2 regions of the Pseudomonas sp. GM24 genome follow, and region 1 is predicted to be linked to the other one. Evidence: predicted binding sites of a transcription regulator. Region 1 holds the regulator's gene; the other holds the start of a gene.
What was found. The regulator FliA, encoded in region 1, starts transcription of late flagellar genes. The targets are predictions, from matches to a motif close to CTAAAGTTTNNNNNNNNNNNGCCGNTAA.
Positions count from the first base shown of each region.

Region 2: a site for FliA is predicted at 2,618-2,645, ahead of PMI23_RS14695 (methyl-accepting chemotaxis protein). Genes of this name have one in related genera too.

Region 1 is NZ_AKJR01000174.1:2,663-11,453, forward strand. Features, by position in the region: gene flhF (flagellar biosynthesis protein FlhF) at 1-1,014, shown strand, start outside; gene fleN (flagellar synthesis regulator FleN) at 1,131-1,961, shown strand; gene fliA (RNA polymerase sigma factor FliA) at 1,958-2,698, shown strand; gene PMI23_RS19205 (chemotaxis response regulator CheY) at 2,865-3,236, shown strand; gene PMI23_RS19210 (protein phosphatase CheZ) at 3,255-4,043, shown strand; gene PMI23_RS19215 (chemotaxis protein CheA) at 4,098-6,371, shown strand; gene PMI23_RS19220 (protein-glutamate methylesterase/protein-glutamine glutaminase) at 6,421-7,563, shown strand; gene PMI23_RS19225 (flagellar motor protein) at 7,563-8,303, shown strand; gene motD (flagellar motor protein MotD) at 8,316-8,791, shown strand, end outside.
Region 2 is NZ_AKJR01000115.1:469-7,743, forward strand. Features, by position in the region: gene PMI23_RS14685 (inorganic phosphate transporter) at 1-1,234, opposite strand, end outside; gene PMI23_RS14690 (transporter) at 1,460-2,482, opposite strand; gene PMI23_RS14695 (methyl-accepting chemotaxis protein) at 2,760-4,382, shown strand; gene PMI23_RS14700 (hypothetical protein) at 4,493-4,936, shown strand; gene PMI23_RS14705 (PepSY domain-containing protein) at 5,217-5,522, opposite strand; gene PMI23_RS14710 (glycerophosphodiester phosphodiesterase) at 5,685-6,812, opposite strand; gene PMI23_RS14715 (DUF2025 family protein) at 7,034-7,275, shown strand, end outside.

The sequences.
Region 1 (8,791 bases):
CTGACCGAGCCGACCTACGCCGCTCCGGCGCGTCCAGCCCCGGCACCTGCGCAGTCTTCCGGCGGTGTTGATCCGCGCGCACTGGATTCGATGCGTTTTGAATTGAACAGCCTGCGCGAGCTGATGGAAGTCCAGCTCGGTACCCTGGCCTGGAATCAGCTGCAAGGCAGCCGTCCGGCGCAGGCCAATCTGTATCGCCGTCTGCAACGTATCGGCCTGTCCGGCCCGTTGTCGCGCGATCTGCTGGCGATGATCACCGATATCGAAGAGCCGCGTCAGGCCTGGCGCATGTTGCTCGCGCACCTGGCACGGATGATTGCCGTACCGGAAGTCGAGCCGCTGGAAGAGGGCGGTGTGATTGCCATGGTCGGCCCGGCCGGCATGGGCAAGACCACTACGCTGGCCAAGCTTGCCGCGCGTTATGTGCTGAAATACGGCGCGCAGAATGTCGCGCTGGTGAGCATGGACAGTTTCCGTATCGGCGCTCAGGAACAGCTGAAGACGCTGGGTCGCATTCTCAATGTGCCGGTGACCCACGTCGATCCGGGCCAATCGCTGGTGCAGGCGCTGGATCCACTGCTGCGCAAACGCGTGGTGCTGATCGATACTGCCGGCCTGCAAGCCAGCGATCCAGCCCTGCGCATGCAGCTCGAAAGTCTGGCCGGGCGTGGCATTCGGTCAAAAAATTATCTGGTCTTGGCAACCACCAGCCAGAAACAGGTTCTAACCGCCGCTTATCACAGTTACAAGCGTTGCGGGCTTGCCGGCTGCATCCTGACTAAACTGGATGAAACGGCCAGCCTTGGCGAAGTGTTGAGCCTGGCGATCAGTCATGAATTGCCGGTCGCGTACCTGACCGATGGCCCACGGATTCCGGATGATTTGCATCTGCCGCGTCGTCATCAACTGGTCAGCCGCGCCGTCAGCGTGCAAATGCAGGAAGAACCCAGCGAAGAAGCCATGGCTGACATGTTCGCTGATATCTATCACAGCCCGACCAAGCAGGTAGGCTGAGGTATTCATGAACAGTTTTTGTACCTACATCGATGGTCTGCCATGCATTGTTCCGGTTGTGAACGCGCAGCCAGTAATGTGGCCTCCGTCTATGCAAGACAAGGTAAAGAAATAACATGGGCAGCATGCATCCCGTACAGGTGATCGCGGTGACCGGCGGCAAAGGTGGCGTCGGCAAGACTAACGTGTCAGTGAACTTGTCGCTGGCGCTGGCAGAGCTTGGCCGTCGGGTCATGCTGCTGGACGCCGACCTCGGTCTGGCGAACGTTGACGTATTGTTGGGGCTGACCCCTAAGCGCACGCTGGCCGACGTCATCGAAGGCCGTTGCGAATTGCGCGACGTGCTGTTGCAAGGCCCCGGTGGCATTCGCATCGTGCCGGCGGCGTCCGGCACGCAGAGCATGGTCCACCTGAGTCCGGCGCAACACGCCGGCCTGATTCAGGCGTTCAGCGACATCGGCGACAATCTCGACGTATTGGTGATCGACACCGCTGCGGGTATTGGTGACTCGGTAGTCAGTTTCGTGCGCGCAGCCCAGGAAGTGTTGCTGGTGGTCTGCGACGAGCCGACGTCCATTACCGACGCCTACGCGCTGATCAAATTGCTCAACCGCGATTACGGCATGAACCGCTTCCGCGTCCTCGCCAACATGGCGCAGAGCCCGCAGGAAGGGCGCAACCTGTTCGCCAAGTTGACCAAGGTCACGGATCGCTTCCTTGACGTGGCCCTACAATATGTCGGCGCCGTGCCTTACGACGAAAGCGTGCGTAAAGCGGTGCAGAAGCAGCGTGCGGTGTATGAAGCCTTCCCGCGTTCCAAGTGCGCACTGGCGTTCAAGGCGATCGCGCAGAAGGTCGACACCTGGCCGCTGCCCGCCAACCCGCGTGGCCACCTTGAGTTTTTCGTCGAGCGCCTCGTGCAGCAAACGGCAGGGCCCGTGCTATGACCGCAAGCGGTATGAACTACTACAAGAAGTCGGCACGTGACGCGCAGTACGAACTGATCGAGCGTTACGCGCCACTGGTCAAACGCATTGCCTACCACTTGCTGGCGCGTTTGCCGGCGAGTGTGCAGGTCGAAGACCTGATCCAGGCCGGAATGATCGGTCTGCTCGAAGTCTCGACCAAATATGACGCCAGCAAAGGCGCCAGTTTTGAAACGTACGCGGGCATTCGAATCCGCGGCGCGATGCTCGACGAAGTGCGCAAAGGGGACTGGGCGCCACGCTCGGTTCACCGCAATACCCGTATGGTCAGTGACGCAATTCGCTCAATTGAAGCTAAAACCGGCCGTGACGCTAAAGATCACGAGGTTGCAGCCGAACTCCAATTGAGTCTCGACGATTACTACGGGATTTTGAATGACACCTTGGGCAGCCGCCTGTTCAGTTTCGACGACCTGCTGCAGGACGGCGAACACGAAGGGCTGCACGAGGATGGCGCGAGTGCTCATCTTGAGCCGTCGCGCGATCTGGAAGATGAACGTTTCCAGGCTGCGTTGGCGGACGCGATTGCCAATTTGCCGGAGCGTGAGCGACTGGTGTTGGCGCTGTACTACGACGAAGAGCTGAACCTCAAGGAAATCGGTGAAGTCCTTGGCGTCAGTGAATCGCGGGTCAGCCAGTTACACAGCCAGTGCGCGGCCCGTTTGCGGGGGCGTTTGGGGGAGTGGCGAGCGCGCTGAAGGCGGTGTGGGGACACTGCGAACGAGGCTGGTGCGGTGATGAACGGCACCGGTCTTGCTCTGTTGTGCTCCAGACAGTCTTCGAGTGCTAAGCCGATTGATTGAAGTGGCGCGTCCAGGTGCTGGGCGCGTTTAAGACTGCTTGGAGGTCGAATTGAACAAAGACATGAAAATCCTCATCGTTGATGACTTCTCAACGATGCGGCGGATCATCAAGAACCTGCTGCGTGATCTTGGGTTCACCAACACCGTCGAGGCTGACGATGGCGTGACTGCCATTCCAGTGCTCAACAGCGGCAGCATCGACTTTCTGGTAACGGACTGGAACATGCCGGGCATGACCGGTATCGACCTGCTGCGCCACGTGCGTGCCGATGAAAAGCTCAAGCACCTGCCAGTGCTGATGGTGACTGCAGAAGCCAAGCGCGAGCAGATCATTGAAGCCGCTCAGGCCGGTGTAAACGGCTACGTAGTCAAACCTTTCACGGCTCAGGCGTTGAAAGACAAAATCGAGAAGATTTTCGAACGCATCGGCTGATGAACGCGCGGGGGAGCTATGGAGCATAACGAATCTTCACAGGGCGATTTCGAGTCGACCCTGAAAAAACACGCGGTCGAACTGGTCGAAAGCCTTGAAAAAGGCAGGTTCGGCGACGCTGTGCAACTGATCCATGAGCTCAATCAGACCCGTGACCGTGGCCTGTACCAGGAAGTGGGCAAGCTCACACGTGAACTGCACAGTGCGATCGTCAACTTCCAGATCGACCCGAACATGCCGCAGGCCGAGGAAGTGTCGCAAATCACCGACGCCACCGAACGCCTGGGCTATGTGGTCAAGCTGACAGAGGCCGCGGCCAACCGCACCATGGATCTGGTGGAAAGCGCCACGCCGGTGGTCAATAGTCTGGCTGATGAAGCCCAGACCTTGAGCGCCGATTGGGGCCGCTTCATGCGTCGCGAGGTCGGGGCTGAAGAGTTCCGTGAACTGGCGCGCCGGGTCGACGGTTTTCTGTCACGCAGCAGCACGGACAACCGTGCGGTGTCGAGCAATCTCAACGACATCCTGCTGGCCCAGGATTACCAGGACCTGACCGGTCAGGTGATCAAGCGTGTGACCCAACTGGTCACCGAAGTCGAAAGCAATTTGCTCAAACTCGTGCTCATGGCCAGTCAGGTCGACCGCTTTGCGGGCATCGAACATGACCGCGCCGCGATGCTTGCAGAAAAAGATCCACAAAAACATCTCTCGCAGGGTGAAGGTCCGCAGATTCATGCCGATAAACGAGAAGACGTTGTGTCCGGTCAGGACGATGTGGACGATTTGTTATCCAGCCTCGGGTTCTAGAGTTTTGGAATTTTAGGTTTTTTGGGTTTTTAGACCTGTAGGAGCACCCCATTAATGAGCTTCGGCGCCGATGAAGAGATCCTTCAGGATTTCCTGGTTGAGGCCGGCGAGATTCTTGAGCAACTGTCCGAACAACTGGTCGAGCTGGAAAGCCGTCCGGATGACGCAGATCTGCTCAACGCAATTTTTCGCGGTTTCCACACTGTAAAAGGGGGCGCCGGCTTCCTTCAGCTCAATGAGCTGGTGGAGTGCTGTCACATCGCCGAAAACGTGTTCGACATCCTGCGCAAGGGTGAGCGTCGCGTTGATGCAGAACTGATGGACGTTGTCCTCGAAGCACTGGACGCGGTGAACAGCATGTTCAGCGAAGTCCGCGAGCGTGCTCCGATCACCGCCGCCACGCCGGAGCTGCTGGCCGCCCTGGCGCGCCTGGCCGAACCGCAAGCGGCGGACGCAGCCCCGGCTTCGCCGGTGGCCGAGATGATCGAAGAACTGGTCGTTGAAGGCGATTCCTCGGGCGACATCACTGATAACGAATTCGAGCAACTGCTGGACTCGCTGAACGCCGTCAAGGCCGAAGCCGAAGCCCCGGCCGCTGCTGCCCCTGCGCAAACGGCCGCTGAAGCCGCGAGCGATGAAATCACCGATGCCGAGTTCGAGTCATTGCTCGATCAGTTGCACGGCAAAGGCCAGTTCGCGGTGGACGCGGTTGCGCCAGTTGCGGCAGCTGCTGCGGCACCGGCCAAGGGCGACAGCTCAGACATCACCGACGACGAATTCGAAGCACTGCTCGATCAGTTGCATGGCAAGGGCAACTTTGCCGTCGATGCGCTGGAGTCGGCGATTGCCTCGGCACCGGCGCCTGCTGCTCCAGCGGCGGCTGCTGCCGGCAGCGATCTGATCAGCGATCACGAGTTCGAATCGCTGCTCGACGAATTGCATGGCAAAGGCAAGTTCACTGACGTTGGTGCCGCGACTGCCGGCGCCGCTTCGACGGTGGCTGCGCCTGCCGCCAAGGCTGCGGCCGCTCCCGCTGCTGCGCCGAAAGCCGCGCCCAAGCCTGAGCCAAAAGCCGAAGCGCCAAAACCGGCTGCCGCTGCTGCACCGGCTCCGGCCCGTGCGCCGGCGACACCGCCACCGGAAAAACCGGCGAGCGAAGCCGAAACCACCGTGCGTGTCGACACGGCACGTCTCGACGAAATCATGAACATGGTCGGCGAGTTGGTGCTGGTGCGTAACCGTCTGGTGCGCCTGGGCCTGAACAGCGGCGATGAAGCCATGCAAAAGGCCGTGTCGAACCTCGACGTGGTCACGGCTGACTTGCAGACCGCGGTGATGAAGACGCGGATGCAGCCGATCAAGAAGGTCTTCGGGCGCTTCCCGCGTCTGGTTCGTGACCTCGCACGTCAGCTGAAGAAAGAGATCAACCTGGAACTGGTGGGTGAAGAAACCGACCTCGACAAAAACCTTGTCGAGGCCCTGGCCGACCCGCTGGTCCACTTGGTGCGCAACGCCGTCGACCACGGCATCGAGTCGCCAGAAGAACGCGAAGCGTCGGGCAAGGCCCGTGGTGGTCGCGTGGTGCTGGCAGCCGAGCAAGAGGGCGACCATATCCTCCTGTCGATTTCCGATGACGGCAAAGGCATGGACCCGAATGTCCTGCGTGCCATCGCGGTAAAACGCGGTGTGATGGACAAGGACGCGGCCGATCGCCTCAGCGATACCGAGTGCTACAACCTGATTTTCGCCCCGGGTTTCTCGACCAAGACCGAGATCTCCGACGTGTCCGGCCGTGGTGTCGGCATGGACGTGGTGAAGACCAAGATTTCCCAGCTCAACGGTTCGATCAACATCTACTCGACCAAGGGCCAGGGCTCGAAGATCGTCATCAAGGTGCCGCTGACCCTCGCGATCATGCCAACCCTGATGGTCATGCTCGGCAATCAGGCGTTTGCGTTCCCGCTGGTCAACGTCAACGAAATCTTCCACCTCGACCTGTCGACCACCAACGTTGTCGACGGCCAGGAAGTGGTGATCGTGCGGGACAAGGCGCTGCCATTGTTCTACCTCAAGCGCTGGCTGGTCAGCTCCGCCGCTCACGAAGAGCAGCGTGAAGGCCACGTGGTGATCCTTTCGGTGGGCACGCAGCGGATCGGCTTTGTCGTCGATCAACTGGTCGGTCAGGAAGAAGTGGTCATCAAGCCATTGGGCAAAATGCTGCAGGGCACTCCGGGCATGTCCGGCGCCACCATTACCGGTGACGGCCGCATCGCGCTGATTCTCGATGTTCCAAGCATGCTCAAGCGTTACGCCGCACGGCGTATTTGAATCCGGGGCGGCGGGGCGATAACGTCCCGCTGCACCTAATGGAGTGTTTATGGCAGTCAAAGTCCTGGTGGTGGACGATTCGGGTTTTTTCCGCCGCCGCGTCTCGGAAATTCTTTCAGCGGATCCGAGCATTCAGGTGGTCGGCACCGCCACCAACGGTAAAGAGGCGATCGATCAGGCGCTGGCACTCAAGCCGGACGTGATCACCATGGACTACGAGATGCCAATGATGGACGGCATCACGGCAGTGCGGCACATCATGCAGCGCTGCCCGACCCCGGTGTTGATGTTCTCCTCGCTGACGCACGAAGGCGCCCGGGTCACCCTGGATGCGCTGGACGCCGGTGCGGTGGATTTCCTGCCGAAGAATTTCGAAGACATCTCGCGTAACCCGGAGAAGGTCAAGCAGTTGCTGTGCGAAAAGGTGCATAGCATCTCGCGCAGTAACCGTCGTTTCAGTGCTTACAGTGCGCCGGCTCCAGCCGCAGCACCGACGCCTGCTCCGGCGCCATCCAGCTTCAGCAGCCACAGCACCAGCGCACCGGCACGTCCGACACCCGCGCCTGTGCATGCACCTGCTCCAAGCCGTATTCCGGCCGCCAGCGCTTCGTCGCCAGCGCCGAAACGCAAAGCCTACAAACTGGTTGCCATCGGTACGTCGACTGGCGGCCCGGTGGCGCTGCAACGCGTGCTGACGCAATTGCCGGCGAACTTCCCGGCGCCGATCGTGCTGATCCAGCACATGCCGGCGGCATTCACCAAGGCCTTCGCCGAACGTCTCGACAAGCTCTGCCGCATCAGCGTCAAGGAAGCCGAGGATGGCGACATCCTGCGTCCGGGCCTGGCGTTGCTCGCGCCGGGTGGCAAGCAAATGATGATCGACGGCCGTGGCGCGGTGAAAATCCTCCCGGGCGACGAGCGTCTGAACTACAAGCCGTGCGTGGACATCACTTTTGGTTCGGCGGCGAAATCCTACGGCGACAAAGTTCTGGCGGTGGTGTTGACCGGCATGGGCGCCGACGGCCGTGAAGGCGCACGTCTGCTCAAGCAGGGCGGCAGCGCGGTGTGGGCGCAGGACGAAGCCAGTTGCGTGATCTACGGCATGCCGATGGCCATCGTTAAAGCCGACCTCGCCGACGCGGTATACAGCCTCGACGACATCGGCAAACACATTGTCGAGGCGTGTATCTGATGGATGTTTTAAGCCTTATCGGGATCATCATGGCGTTCGTCGCCATCATCGGCGGTAACTACCTTGAAGGTGGTCACCTCGGTGCGCTGGCCAACGGCCCGGCGGCATTGATCGTACTGGGCGGCACCGTCGGTGCCGCACTGCTGCAATCGCCGATGAGCGCGTTCAAACGCGCCATGCAGATCCTCGCCTGGATTCTGTTTCCGCCACGGGTCGATCTGGCCGGTGGCATCGATCGCGTCGTCAACTGGAGCCTCACCGCGCGCAAGGAAGGCCTGCTGGGCCTGGAAGGCGTAGCCGATGCCGAACCGGACAACTACTCGCGCAAGGGCCTGCAACTGCTGGTCGACGGCGCTGAGCCGGAAGCGATCCGCAGCATCCTCGAAGTGGATTTCTACACCCAGGAAGCCCGCGACATCGAGGCGGCGAAAGTCTTTGAAAGCATGGGCGGCTACGCGCCAACCATCGGCATCATCGGTGCGGTGATGGGCCTGATTCACGTGATGGGCAACCTCGCCGATCCGACGCAACTGGGCAGCGGCATCGCCGTGGCGTTCGTCGCGACCATTTACGGCGTGGCCAGTGCCAACCTGGTGTTGCTGCCGGTGGCGGCCAAGCTGAAGTCAATCGCGTTGCGGCAGTCGCGTTATCGCGAAATGTTGTTGGAAGGGATCCTGTCGATCGCCGAAGGTGAAAACCCTCGCTCCATTGAGTTGAAGCTGCAAGGCTTCATGGATTAAGGGAATAACCTCATGGCTCGTCGTCGCCACCAGGAAGAACACGTCAATCACGAGCGCTGGCTCGTGTCCTACGCGGATTTCATCACGCTACTGTTCGCGTTCTTCGTGGTGATGTACTCGATTTCGTCGATCAACGAAGGCAAGTACAAAGTCATTTCCGAAGCGCTGATCGGGGTCTTCACCGACTCCGACCGCTCGCTCAAACCGATCCCGATTGGTGATGAACGACCGAAGACCGTGACCCCGGCCAAGCCGCTGGTCAAGGACGCCGAACAGGTCGACGCCGGTATCGCTGGCGCCAGCGATCCACTGAAAAGCATTGCCGATGACATCAGCGCCGCCTTCGGTGACTTGATCAGCTCTAATCAGATGACCGTGCGTGGCAACGAACTGTGGGTCGAGATCGAACTCAACTCCAGCCTGTTGTTCGGCAGCGGTGACGCCATGCCAAGCGACATCGCCTTCAACATCATCGACAAGGTCGCGGC
Region 2 (7,275 bases), on a different contig from region 1:
GCTGTTTGAACAACTGCAGTTTGCCGCTGGTGTCGGCGTCGAAATTGCCGACCTTGTTCTTGTCCATCAGGCGAATGCTTTCGCTGGCCAGGTACATGTCGTTACGCACGTTGCCCATGGCTTCGGCCGGGACTTTCGCCAGCGAACCGTAGCCTTTGACCTCTTCGCCGATGTGCCCGGTGAGGGCGGCAAGGGCGGGGATCAGTTGTGGCGTGGCGTCCTTGCTGCGCACGTAATCGGAGAGCACTGCACGCGGATCGGCGGGCGTCGGCAGCGGGGCACTTTTCACCAGCGCTTGCTGGGTGACTTGCGCCACGGCGGCGAACTGCAGCGATTGTTCTTCCGGCATGGTGCGGTTCAAGGCGTAAGCCATCGGCAGCGTGCCGACCAGAATCAGCATGATCAGGCCCATGCCTTTCTGGCCGTCGTTGGAGCCGTGGGCGAAGGACACGCCGGTGCAGGTCAGAATCAGCAGACCGCGAATCCACCATGGCGGCGGGGTATTGCCTTCCGGAGCCTTGTACAGCGAACGATTTTTCACGAAGGCGCGCAGCGCCAGCAGCAACAGCGCCGCGCAACCGAAACCTACCAGCGGCGACAGCAGCAAGGCGTAACCGATTTTAGTCGCCTGCGCCCAATCGACGCCGCTGGTGCCGTCACGGCCGTGCATCAACGCATTGGCCACGCCGACACCGATGATCGAGCCGATCAAGGTGTGTGACGACGACGCCGGCAAACCCAGCCACCAGGTGCCGAGGTTCCACAGGATCGCCGCGATCAGCAGGGCGAAAATCATCGAGAAACCGGCGGAAGAACCGACCTGCAGAATCAATTCCACTGGCAGCAAAGCGATGATGCCGAACGCCACCGCGCCGCTCGAAAGCAGCACACCGAGGAAGTTGAAGAAACCCGACCAGACCACCGCCACGTTCGGCGGCAGCGAGTGGGTGTAGATCACCGTCGCGACGGCGTTGGCGGTGTCGTGGAAACCGTTGACGAACTCAAAGCCCAGGGCAATCAGCAGCGCCACACCGAGCAACAGAAACGGCGTCCACGTGGTGACCACCGTGCCGAGTTCGTGCATGTCGTGCATCAGGCTGTAGGCGGTGAACAGCATCCCCATGGCCAACACGGCGAAAAAGATCACGTAGGTGAACGGACCGGTTTTCTTGTCGAGGGCTGGCCTGCCACTGTGGGCGGACGTGGGGCTGACGGTCAGGGAGGGAGTAGCCATGGCAGGACAATCCTGAGCGAGGGAAGGAATGTCGCCCATGATCGTTGCAGAATGTTACAGAGAGACTGCGCCATGTCAGTGTTTGGCTGAATACCCCAACCGTCGGTCTTCTGCTCGTTCCCACGCTCTGCGTGAGAATGACGCCCGGGACGCTCCGCGTCCCCTGTGACGCAGAGCGTCACTCGATGCATTCCCACGCAGAGCATGGGAACGAGCGTTGAGGCGTCAATAATCCCCGCGCTTGCGAAACGCCCAACGCCCGGCAATCACGGTAAACGTCGCCACCAGTGCGACCAAAATCCAGAACCCTTCCGGATCCTGCGACAACGGCACCCCGCCCACATTCATCCCGAAAAAACCGGCAATGATGTTGATTGGCAACGCAAGCACAGTCACCACCGTCAAAGTAAACAGCGTGCGGTTGCTCTGTTCGTTGAGGTTGGCGGCGATCTCTTCCTGCAGCAGTTTGATCCGCTCACCCAGTGCAGTGAGGTCGTTGATGATCAGCGCAAACTCCTCGGTGGATTTGCGCAGTTCCTTGACGTCCTCCTTCTGCAACCAGGGCGGCGGCCGATTGAGCAAACGCAATAACGAACCCGGCTCCAGCGCCAACAGCCGTTGCAGACGCACCAGCACCCGCCGGTTGGCGCCGAGTTCGGCACGGTTGGTCGACAGCCGCGAGGAGAGCAATTCATCCTCGACCTGATCGACGCTCATGCTGGTCTTGCGCACGATCTGCGTCAGCACTTCGCCTTGATCGCGCAGCAGATGCACAAGCAGTTCCGAGGGGGAACGAAAGCGCTCGCCGGCCTTCACCGACGAGCGCAGTTTGTCCACCGAATGCAGCGGTTGCAGACGCGCACTGACGATCAGTTTGCTGCGCACACAAACCCACAGCGTCGACACGTCCGAGGAGACCATGCTGCTGAGGTTGAACACCACATCGTTGACCACCGCCAACAACGCCGAATCGACATGCTCGATGCGCGTCGAGCGCGAGCCTTCGTGCAGCGCCTCGAAAAACTCTTCGGGCAATTGCAGATGACTTTTCATCCAGCGCTCGCACGCCGCATGCGCCAGATTGAGGTGCAGCCAAAGGAATTCACCGCTGTCGCTGTCGTCCTGCAAACAGCGCAACGCTGTGGCCGAATCGACTTCGCGACCACGTTCGCCGGGCAGGAAGCGATAGCCATAGAGCAGGCCGAACAGATCGGGGTCGCGATGGCTGATATCGAGGCTGTGGTTCATGAAGGCTCGCTGCGAGGAGGGGGCGTCGGTCGCGCAAATGGCAGGTTCACTGAGCCACATCATCGCAATGTCACATGACGTTTATGTGACAGCAAAGTGACGTCAAATCAGCGACTTACCGACGGTCGGATTTTCTTCAAGAAGCGCTCTGGCGCGCCGATCACAGGTGCGTTAGGTTGCGCGCCATTGGCCATGAACCAAGGCTCGCCGACATGGATGTCCGGCAAAATTTCACGCCTTACCGGGCGTGCCTCATCCCTGTCCTGAGTATCTTGCGATGCTGCAAAAATCCCTGAGAACGCAAATTCTCGCCCTGCTGAGCGGCAGCCTGTTGGCGGTGCTGTTGATTGCCCTGGCCTGTTTTCATTTCCTGTCCAACGGCGTGCAGAGTTACAGCCAGTTGATCGCCGGTCCCTTGCACACTTCGCAATTGATCGACGAGGCGAACCTGCAATTCAAGGTGCAGGTGCAGGAATGGAAAAACGTGTTGTTGCGCGGCAAGCAGCCGGCGGATCTGGCCAAGTACTGGGGGCAGTTCGAAGACCGTCAGCGCGATGTGCAGAACATCCTCGGTGAACTGGCCGGCCAGAAAGGTCTCGAGCCGAGCCTGAAAAACCGCATCGAACGTTTGCGTGATGAGCATCGTCAGTTGGGTTCTGCCTATCAGAAGGGCCGCGATGCCTACGTGGCTGCCGGTGGTGATCCGACGGCAGGTGACGCGGCGGTCAAAGGCGTTGACCGTGCCGCCAGCGATCAGATGAGCGAACTGGTCGCCGAGTTGCGCAAGCAAGGCACCGCGCAGTCGGCGCTGATCAGTGCCGAGGCTGATCGCACTGTGTGGCTGGGGCTGTTGGTGATGCTCGCGTCGGGTCTGCTGATCGGCCTGTTGAGCCTGTGGCTGGTCAACCGCAACCTGGTCGAGCCGATCCGTAAACTGATCGATTACGTCACCCAATTGAGTCGCGGCAAACTGGCCGAACGTGTGGTCAGCGACCGTCAGGATGAACTGGGCAATCTCGCTGCTGCCGCCAACACCTTGCGTGATTTTCTCGCCGAAACCTTCACCCGTCTGCAGCGCAGTGCCAGCGATCTGGACAGCGCCAGCGGCGAGTTGAACGCGATCGCCACGACCATGGCTGGCGGCACCAACGAGCAGTTCAACCGCACCGATCAAGTCGCTACGGCCATGAACGAAATGTCCGCCACCGCGCAGGAAGTGGCGCGTCACGCCGCCGATGCCGCGCGTGCGGCCGACGATGCTGATCAGTCCGCCCAACAGGGTGAAAAGGTCATGCAGAGCACCATCCACTCGATCACGCAGATGCGCGGCGAAATCGCCAATACCGCCACGGTGATTCGTCGTCTGGAAGCCGACAGCGGCCGCATCGGCAAGGTGCTGGAAGTGATTCGCGGCATCGCCGAGCAGACCAATCTGCTGGCACTCAACGCCGCGATTGAAGCGGCGCGGGCCGGTGAAGCCGGGCGTGGTTTTGCGGTGGTTGCCGATGAAGTGCGCAACCTCGCACAACGCACCGCCGAGTCGATCATCGAGATCAACCAGATCATTCAGAGCGTGCAGACCGGCGCGGTGGATGCGGCGCAAGCCATCGACAGCGGCCAGACGCGCAGTGATGAAAGCGTTGAGCAAGTGACCCAGGCTGGCGCGATGCTGGAGCGCATCACCCACGCGGTGGAAGCGATCCGCGACATGAACCGTCAGATCGCCACCGCTGCGGAAGAGCAGACCTCGGTGGCCGAGGACATCTCGCGCAACCTCACCGAGATCACGTCGATCGCCAGCACCAACCTCGACAATGTGCAGCGCACTGAAAGCGCCAGTCAGAACCTGCATAGCCTGTCGGGGCAGTTGAACGAAGTCACCGCGCGCCTCAGCGCCTGAGGTCATTGAACGTGTACCGATTCGGATACCGAGTCGGTACACAGTCGATCTCAAATTGATGCAGCCATGGTCGATGACCGGTTATCTATCACCGGCATTGGAGCCTTTCCATGGTCAGCATTACTTCAGTTTCGATCAATCAGACCGTCACGACACCCACCAGTAAAACCGCAATCAGCGACGTCGGTGACGAGACCTCGACCACGGCAGCCGCCAGCACTGGCGTGAAAGCGGACACCAGCAAAGTGGCTGCGGGCGGTGGTGCGGCACCCGCGGGTGACAGCGATTCCAGCAGTGAAGAATCGGATTCGGTGAAGGAACTGCGCAAGCAGATTGCCGAACTGCAGAAGCAATTGCAGGAGGAGCAGCAAGCGTTGCAAGCGGCGCAGGCGAAGCAGGAAAGTTCTGATGCCAAGGCGGCCGAAGTAGCCGCTGCACAGGCGCAGATCACCGCTACCTCGGCTTCCCTGTCTACCGCCACAGCCTCGCTGTTGCAGGCCTTGCAGGATTCTGACAGCAGCACTTCCGGTTCGCTGGTCAGCACCTCGGCGTGATGCCCTTCTCCCTCACCCTAGCCCTCTCCCAAGGGAGAGGGAACTGACCGTGGTGACTATTTGAGGTACGCCGACCTGAAATATCGAGGCGCATTCAGGTCTTGAGTAACCCCCGATCGGCTCCCTTTCCCCCTCGCCCCCTTGGGGGCGGTCCGACGTTTCGGGAGGGCTGGGGTGAGGGGGAGAAAATCTCACTGGCAACACATCAACCAAGCCAAACACCAGACACAAAAAAAGCCGCACGATCTTTCAATCGTGCGGCTTTTGGTGGTGCGTTCAATCAAGTGTCTTGCTTGTTGCTCAGCACTTTGCCGGTAGTTGCATCAAAGTCCACATCGAACTCTTTGCCATCAGCAGTTTTCAATTCAACTTCATACTCATAACCGTTGAAGTGGTTATCCAGGTCGGTGTCAGTAATCGTCGCACCCGGATGCAGTTTCAGCGCTTCGGCGTTCATCGACTCCAGCGACTTGATTTTGCCCGACTTAACCAGTTCAGGAATCTGGTCAACGCGAACATCAGCCTGGGCCAGGCCAGCGGTAAGAGTCAGGGCAGCGGCGGTAAACAGGGCAGTCAAAGTTTTCATCGGTTCGTTCCTTGGGGTGATTCGTTTAAGTGGCCTCAGGTTAACCAGTGCAACTTAACTCACCCTTAAAATCCCAAAGCCAAACAAAACGGGCAAGCCATGCACCTGCACAGAACCTGTGGGAGCGTGGCTTGCCCGCGATGAAAGCGCCTTGATTTAAGATCAGAAGCCGTTGTTCTTCAGTACCTGATCAACGCTGCCGGCCGCCGGGCGTTTATAGAACTTCAACAGTTCGCTGGCACGGTTGGTGAAGATGCCGTCGACACCGGCCGCCATGACTTTCTCGAAGTCCACCGGCTCGTCGACGGTGTAGACGTGCACTAGCATGCCCTGGTCGTGGGTGTATTTATTCATCCACGGTTGCACCAGATCCGAATAGCTCTGATCGCCACCCTTGGTCAGCTTCGCCGACGGGCCGGTACCGATTGCGCCTTGGGCCTTGGCGTAATCCACCCATTGTTTGAATTCGGCTTCGGACTTCGGCTCTTGTTTGCCGTAGAAAACGTTTTTGTCTTTCTCGCCGGATTCGGCAAACGTCACTTTCGATTTTGGCTCGATGCTGCCTTCGCCCACCCACAACAGGAGGATTTTCGGCACTTGCGGCATTTCTTTTTCCAGCAGTTCGAGGCTGTTTTTCTCGAATGTTTGCAGAATCACTTTGCCTTTGCCCTGACCAACGCCCAGTGCGCTCTTCGCCAGTTTCGAACCGGCCGGGCTCAGCCAGCCGCGATCCTGCAGTTTCTCTTTCAGGTCTTTCTCGATCCCGGGAAACAGTTGCGGCTCTTTGGTCTCGATGTACAGGCCCGGCTTGTGTTGCGGATTGGCTTGGGCGATGTCGATGATTTCATCAAGGGTCAGAATTTTCAGCCCGGCGTAAGTCGGGCGCGCGCGATCCGGGTACTTGGTGTTGAACCAGCTGCCGGCGTCGAGTGTTTTCAGTTCGGCCATGGTGAACGCGGTGGCCGAGGCGTCCTTGCGATCCGGGAATTTGGTCGCAACGTCAGTGGTGCGTTGCAGGTTGTCGTCGTGCAGGGCGAACAACACGCCGTCCTTGCTGCGCTGCAGGTCCATTTCCAGGTAGTCGGCGCCCAGATCGCGGGCCAGTTTGTAGGACGCCGCAGTGGATTCCGGCGCATCGAAAGAGGCGCCACGGTGAGCGATCACCGCCGGATGCGGGATGCCGTTGGTGGCAGCGATCGCTTTCGGATCAGTCTGGCTGGCGGCGTGCGCCTGACCGAGGCCGAGCAGCAGGCTCAGGACCAGGGCGCTTTTGGTGAAAGTGGCGGGCATGTTCGAGTTCCTTTCGCAGGGCAATTTCAAAGACGTACCTTTTAACAACTGAATCGCTCGGGTGCTATCGCAGGACCGACATAAACGTATTAAAAGCGATTTTTCCTGCACTTTTGTGGCGCGGTTTGCAGTACGCTTGCCCTCGGCAGACGTCCCGGCAGAGGGCGCGCCGCTCAGTTGCCCTGCGTGTAAACCATCGATCAACTTTCGTGAGGTTTACCATGCGCATCACCTCCCAACTCATCTGCCAGGCCGCCGACGATCTCAAGGGCTTTGTCGGCCTCAACCGCAAAACCGGTCAGTACATCGTCAGATTCAGCGAAGATTCGTTCGGCATGGACGTGGCCGATGACGGCATTATTCCTGTAAACGAATTCGTCTGGGCGCCGGCGACAGCGCAGACCATGACGCTTAAACGCGAGTTGATTCAGTTGCTCCTGGATCAGCATATCGATGAGCGGAT